DNA from 2 places in the Mycobacterium sp. NGS61 genome. Region 2 is predicted to be linked to the other one. Evidence: riboswitches for the same ligand, from Rfam matches in the RefSeq annotation. Region 2 holds a riboswitch; the other holds the start of a gene.
What was found. A riboswitch is a leader RNA that binds a small molecule or an ion and turns the genes downstream of it on or off. The one in region 2 is predicted to bind magnesium.
Positions count from the first base shown of each region.

Region 1: it holds a riboswitch for magnesium, as region 2 does, so the genes downstream of both, AC5Y3Z_RS05930 (Rv1535 family protein) here and AC5Y3Z_RS07375 (PPE family protein) in region 2, are expected to answer to the same signal.

Region 1 is NZ_JCALCL010000002.1:264,315-267,727, forward strand. Features, by position in the region: gene AC5Y3Z_RS05925 (NAD(P)H-dependent flavin oxidoreductase) at 1-811, shown strand, start outside; M-box (ykoK) riboswitch at 1,144-1,313, shown strand; gene AC5Y3Z_RS05930 (Rv1535 family protein) at 1,573-1,794, shown strand; gene ileS (isoleucine--tRNA ligase) at 2,101-3,413, shown strand, end outside.
Region 2 is NZ_JCALCL010000002.1:613,701-617,113, reverse strand. Features, by position in the region: gene AC5Y3Z_RS07375 (PPE family protein) at 341-1,528, opposite strand; M-box (ykoK) riboswitch at 1,845-2,018, opposite strand; gene AC5Y3Z_RS07370 (PPE family protein) at 2,128-3,285, opposite strand; gene AC5Y3Z_RS07365 (PPE family protein) at 3,373-3,413, opposite strand, start outside.

The sequences.
Region 1 (3,413 bases), 350 kb from region 2:
CCGGTACGAGGTAGGTCAGGCCGCCGACGACGAACCGGTGCGTGGCGGTCTGAACATCTCGCCCAAGGGCTACGAGCCTCTGCTGGAGGTCGCGTTCGCCCACAACATCCGGTTGATCGCCAGCGCGCTCGGGCCGCCGCCGCGCGACCTTGTCGAGCGGGCGCACCGCCACGACGTGCTGGTCGCCGCGCTGGCTGGAACGACCGAACATGCGCGCCGGCACGCCGCGGCCGGGGTAGACCTGATCGTTGCCCAGGGCACCGAGGCCGGCGGACACACCGGTGACGTGGCCACCATGGTGCTGGTGCCCGAAGTGGTCGACGCGGTGGCGCCCACTCCGGTACTGGCCGCGGGTGGCATCGCCCGGGGCCGCCAGATCGCCGCGGCGCTGGCCTTGGGCGCCGAAGGCGTGTGGTGCGGATCGGTGTGGCTGACCACCGAGGAAGCTGAGACCGCGCCGGTGGTCAAGGACAAGTTCCTGGCCGCCACCTCCTCGGACACGGTGCGGTCGCGCTCGATGACCGGCAAGCCGGCGCGGATGCTGCGCACCGCCTGGACCGATGAATGGGAGCGGCCCGACACCCCCGCGCCGCTGGGAATGCCACTGCAGACCGCCCTGGTCACCGATTCGCAGGTGCGGATCAATCAGGCCGCGGCACATCCGGGCGCGAAGGCACGCGAGTTGGCGACCTACTTCGTCGGACAGGTGGTCGGTTCCCTGGACCGGGTGCGGCCCACCCGCGCGGTGGTGCTGGACATGGTCGAGGAGTACATCGACACCGTCGGGCGGCTGGAAAGCCTGGCCGACTGACCCCATCCTTGCCGCGAGCGTCCCTCGAATGCCGCTGATTGCGGGCGTTGAGCGCACATATGGGGTCGCTCGTGGCCTGACACGGGGCCGCTCACCCGCTCAGCGCGAGCGTCCCCGAAATGCCGCAAAGTGCGGCCTCTGACCGCACATCTGAGGGCGCTCGCGCCCAACAGGGACCCGCACTGTGACATTGAACACGTCGCAGTCGCCCCAGGTCAGGGTGCCTCAAGGCTGCGAGACAGCTGTGTGCCCGCATGGAGATGACATAAAGATCGCGAAACTGCGGGATGGCGCGTTGACCGGGCAGGGCCTGTGGTGCATTATCGGTCAGGCAAGCACCTCGTTAGGTGAGGCGGCTACACGAACATAGGCCACTGACCCCGAACGTCGAAAGACGCCCCGGGTCAGGACAGCTCTTCCCGGCTTAAGGGTTGAGCCCAGGTGGCTTCCGGTTTACCGGACACGTCGGGTAGTGCCAAAGCTCTGACGAGAGGGGTGCGGATATCCGACGATGGTCGGATTCTGTTCTCCTTCGTGCACCCAGACAACATGTGTGTCGTGGCTGAGAGGAGGTGAGGGACGCATGAGTTCCAGTGGCAGTCCGGGTCGAGATCCGGATGTTTCGTCCCTGACCGGTCTTCGGCGCGACGTGTGCGGCTGAGTCGCTCACTTCCTCCGACCGGAACCGTTGCGGGACGGGACTTACCAAGATTCCTTTGAGGTCCACCTGTCAACGTTTGGTCAACCGCTAGGAGGCGATCATGACCGCTGCACTGTACGACGAAGTCACCACCCTCACCGCCGCACCACGGCTGCACCTCGTGCGCGACGTACCCGCGCCCACGAAGCCGGCCCGCCGCATCGACGTCGCCGGCGCCGGCAACGACCCACTGGTCGACGGCGCCGCCCGCCTGCTCACCGTGCCGCTGCGGCACGTCTACGCCGCACTGTGGCGCATTGGTGTGCTCGAAGTCCAGGCGTGACGCATGGATATCGACCAACCGCGGACTCCGAGGGACTAGCCGACTGCAGGCGCGTCCTGCGGTGAGCCAGTCCCTCGGAGTCGTGCAGTTCCATTCGCCATTAGAATCCAATTGGCGTTGATCCGGCCATCACCGGGGAGCCTTCGGAAGAACAGCCGGTACGGCCCAGTAGAACCGAACGGGTGGGCCCGTCACAGCCCTCTTGAGCGGTCACGCGCCAGCGTGGCAAGCGGGGTGGTACCGCGGCGCTTGCGCACCAGCGCATCGTCGTCCCCGGCCAGAGGTGGCTAGAGGGAGACGACGTACGTGACCGATCGGGTTTATCCGAAACTCGCTGCCGGGGCGCCTGATTTTCCGGCCCTCGAACTCGAGGTGCTCGACTACTGGTTCCGCGACGACACCTTCCGTGCCAGCATCGCAAATCGGGACGGCGCAACCGAATACGTGTTCTACGACGGTCCGCCGTTCGCCAACGGTCTGCCGCACTACGGACACCTGCTGACCGGCTACGTCAAAGACATCGTGCCCCGCTACCGCACCATGCGCGGCGACAAGGTGGAGCGCCGATTCGGTTGGGACACCCACGGATTGCCCGCCGAGCTGGAGGTTGAGCGACAGCTGGGCATCACCGACAAGTCCCAGATCGACTCGATGGGGATCGCCGCGTTCAACGACGCCTGCCGCGCGTCGGTGCTGCGCTACACCGACGAGTGGCAGCAGTACGTCACCCGCCAGGCCCGCTGGGTCGACTTCGACAACGACTACAAGACACTGGACCTCAGCTACATGGAGTCGGTGATCTGGGCGTTCAAACAGCTGTGGGACAAAGGCCTGGCCTATGAAGGCTACCGGGTGCTGCCGTACTGCTGGCGCGACGAGACCCCGCTGTCCAACCACGAATTGCGGATGGACGACGACGTCTACCAGAGCCGGCAGGACCCGGCTCTGACGGTCGGGTTCCGCGTTCAGGGTGGCCCGCTGGACGGCACCTATCTGTTGATCTGGACGACGACGCCGTGGACGCTGCCTTCCAACCTCGCGGTCGCGGTGCACCCGGACGTGACATACGTGCATGTGCAGGCCGGCGAGCGACGCTACCTGCTGGCCGAGCCGCGGCTGTCCGCCTATGCGCGCGAACTGGGCGAGGAGCCCGAAGTGCTTGGGACACTGCGTGGCTCGGAGCTGCTCGGCACCCGCTATCTACCGCCGTTTGCCTATTTCCTGGACTCGCCCAACGCCTTTCAGGTCTTGCCGGCCGACTTCGTCACCACCGAGGACGGCACCGGTCTGGTGCACATGGCTCCGGCGTACGGCGAGGACGACATGGCGGTGGGGGATGCGGCCGGGATCAGGGCGGTCACCCCGGTCGACGCCAAAGGCCGATTCGATGCGACCGTGCCGGATTACCAGGGCCAGCACGTCTTTGCCGCCAACCCGCAGATCATCCGCGATCTGAAGAACCAGAGCGGGCCCGCTGCGGTGAATGGCGCGGTGCTGCTGCGGCACGAAACCTACGAGCACCCCTACCCGCACTGCTGGCGCTGCCGTAACCCGCTGATCTACCGCGCGGTGTCGTCGTGGTTCGTGCGGGTGACCCAGTTCCGGGACCGCATGGTCGA
Region 2 (3,413 bases):
GTTATCATCTGAATATTTCAAAACAATGGCGCCTGGCATTGTGAATACCGTCGGCGAACTTTGCAATTCAATGAAATGAATGCGCGAAGCAGCAGCATGTGCGCCGCCCGCGAAAGCAGTGGGTCAGGTCGAGTCGACGAAGCTCGACCGTCTTCGGCGGTGGGGCCCGGCGGCACCGCCGGTCCGACCCGGGGACACCGCCCGGCAGGCTCTCTCTGACTCGAGGAAAAACGTACGCATCACGAGGGCACACGGTACGTCCTGATGCCTGCTACCCGGCTGTCTCGTACCTGACGGTTCGCTGAGAGCGCTGTTTTGCCTGGTTAGGTGGCTGTGCGTGCTATCCGGCCGCGGGCGAGCGGGCCACGACCGTGGGGCGGAACCCGTATTGCGGGACAGCCCGGCCGAAGGGTTGACCCGCGAGGTTGCCCAGCGGCACCCCCGGCATACCGGGCGTGCCGGACGGCGGCGGCGCGACCATCGGGGTGCCACCGAGCGCGGAGTGCAGGGCGCCGGGCGGTGGGGTGGCCGCAGCCCAGGCCGGGGGCACGGACAGTTTGCCGACCACGCCGGAACTGCCCGACCCGAGGGCGGTGAGACCGCGCGTTTCCAGCGGCACGGCGCCCCCGCCCGCGCTCGGTACCAGCACCTGCGCGGCGTCGGCCACGTCGGTCATCGCTGCGCTGCCGAACAAGCTGGAGAGGGTTCCTATCGTGGCGCCCGGGGTGAACAAACCGGTGGAGGTGATCGTGTTCCACACGTTCGCGTTGGGGCCCCATGCGGCCATGAACTCCGACCAGCTCGACGTCCCGGAACCGGTGAGCGCGGTGGTCGCGAGGTCGGCCAGGCCGCTGCCGCCGTCGGCACCGGAAAGCCCCTGCAGTGCGCTCGGCACGGCGGACATCAGCTGCGACAGAGCGCTGTGCTGGCCGAGAGCGGACGTGTCGGCCGCCTGACTGACCGCGGCCGCCTGGGCCGTGAGACCGCTGGGGCTGGTGATCTGCTGCGGCGCGACGAACTGGTCCAGGTCGGTGGCTGCCGCCGAGGCGCCGGCGTAGCCGTACATCGCGGCGGCATCCTGGGCCCACATCTCCAGGTACGCGGCTTCGGTCGCCGCGATCGCCGGGGTGTTCTGGCCCAGGATGTTCGTCGCAACCAGTGCGGCCAACTGGGTGCGGTTGGCCGCGACGAGTGGCGGTGGCACTGTCGCGGCGAATGCCGTCGCGTAGGCGGTCACCGCGGCCTCGGCCTGCGCCCCGGTCTGCTCGGCCTGCACGGCGGTGGCGTTGAGCCACACCACGTACGGCGTGGCGGCGGCAGCCATCGAGGCCGCCGCGGGCCCGAACCATTCGTCACCGGCCAGCGCGGACAGCACAGCTTCGTAGGTCAGCGCGGTGGCGCGCAGCTCGGCGGCCAACCCGTTCCATGCCGAAGCTGCAGCCAGCATCGGCGCGGCACCGGCGCCGGCGTACATGCGCGCGGAGTTGACTTCGGGTGGCAGAGCGGCAAAGTCCAGTGCGGCGGTCATCGGTGGTCCCCCTTGAGTTCACCCCTGCTGGGGCACGAAACCCGGGTCGCCAAGAACGCAATTCCACGCCTTTTTCCGCGCGCAATTAATACGCGCTTCGCGATATCAGCGAGCGCCGTTTGCGGCTATCAGAAATGCGATTCAGGCGGCGATGCCGGTGCCCGGGTCGGATCGAAACGAAATGGTCGTCGATTTCGAATACGGACTATCGTCGGGACTCATTCCGCTCTCACCTCCTCAGGGCCGTGGCATGCGGGGATGCCGGGTGCACGACGCATGGGATGAGAGTCCAGCGGGCACGACGGCCCACCAGATCACAGCACCCCTCTCGACAGAGCTTCGGCACCACACGGCGTATCCAGCAGTAATGCTGGAAGCCACTTGGGCTCAACCCTTAAGCCGGGAAGAGCTGTCCTGACCCTGGGCGTCTTTCGACGTTCGAGGTCAGTGGCCTGTGTCCGTGCAGACGCCTCACCTAGCGAGGTGCATGCAGTGGCAATAATGGCACTCGCGACGACCAGAGTCAACTCAGACGTCCCGTCGAATTCGAATTCCGATATTCGAAAGGCGGGAATTGCCGGGACTTTCTTTGGGCGGCGTTATCCCGCAGCCACCGGTCGCGGCATGATTGTCAATCGGGAACCGTAGCGGGGGCCGTTGCCCCAACTCCGTGCGCACGCGTTGGCGGCAGGCAGTGCGGGCATCCCGGGTGCGCCCGCGGCGGATGCCGGAACGGCCGCCGTGCTGCCCGCGCCGGGTACTGCGCCGAACGGCTTCGCTACATCGACGGCGGCCGCCCAGCTCGGCGGAACAGACAGGCGGCCCACCAGGGACGCCTGAGTGCTGCCGGCGGCGACTCCCCCCACGCCGGACGGCGCGGTCGTTGCCGTCATCGCGGCGGCCTCGGCCGAACCGGCGCCGGCGATCTCTGGCTCCGCCCCTTCGACCACCCCGTTGACGTCGGCGACGGCATCGGTCACCGTGGGCACGATCAGTGCCGGCGCCGTATATCCGGCGGAGACGACGCCGTTGAACAGGGAAGAGTTCAAGAAGACCCCGACGGCGTTGCCGTCGTTGCCATCCAGGAAGTTCAGGACATCGACGAGCAGACCTGTCTGCGGAAGTGCGTCAAACGGAGAGGCCGCCGCCGGCGCGGCGAGATCCTGCAGGGTGGCCGGTACCGATGCCATCGCCCGCGCGACCGCGGCGGCTTGGTGGGCCGGACCGGACGGGTCGGCGGTCTGCGCCGGCTCGCCGAACTGTGTCAGCGCGGCAGCCTCAGCCGCGCTGGCGGCGTAGGTGTACATCGCCGTCGCGTCCTGAACCCACATCTCGGCGTACTCGGCTTCGGTGGCCGCAATCGCGGCGGTGTTGATACCCAGAAAGTTGGTGGCCACCAGCGCGAGCAGTCGTGCCCGGTTCGCGGCGACCACGGCGGGGGGAACCGTCATCGAGTACGCGGCCTCGAAGGCCGCCGCAGCTGCTGCGGCGTGACTGGCCGTCTCTTCGGCCTGCGCGCCGGTGCCGCGCAGCCAGTCCAGGAACGGAGCGACCGCGGTCATCATGGCGGTCGATGCCGGACCCAGCCAGCCGTCGTCGACCAATGTGGACAACACCGATTCGTACGCCGTCGCGGTCAACCGCAGCTCGTCGGCCACCGCATCCCAGGCCGTCATGGCGGCCAGCATGGGCGCCGAGCCCGGCCCGGTGTGCATGCGCAGCGAATTGACTTCAGGGGGGAGGGCTCCAAAATCCAATGCCAGCACCTCCTTCAAACCGACCGTCCGTCGGTAACCGCCGGTGTTGCGGAACCGATCAGCGATATCGCGGTTGTCTCCCCCCTGTCATCCAGCGGCCGGTGGGCGTCCCATGATCGTCGGCCGGA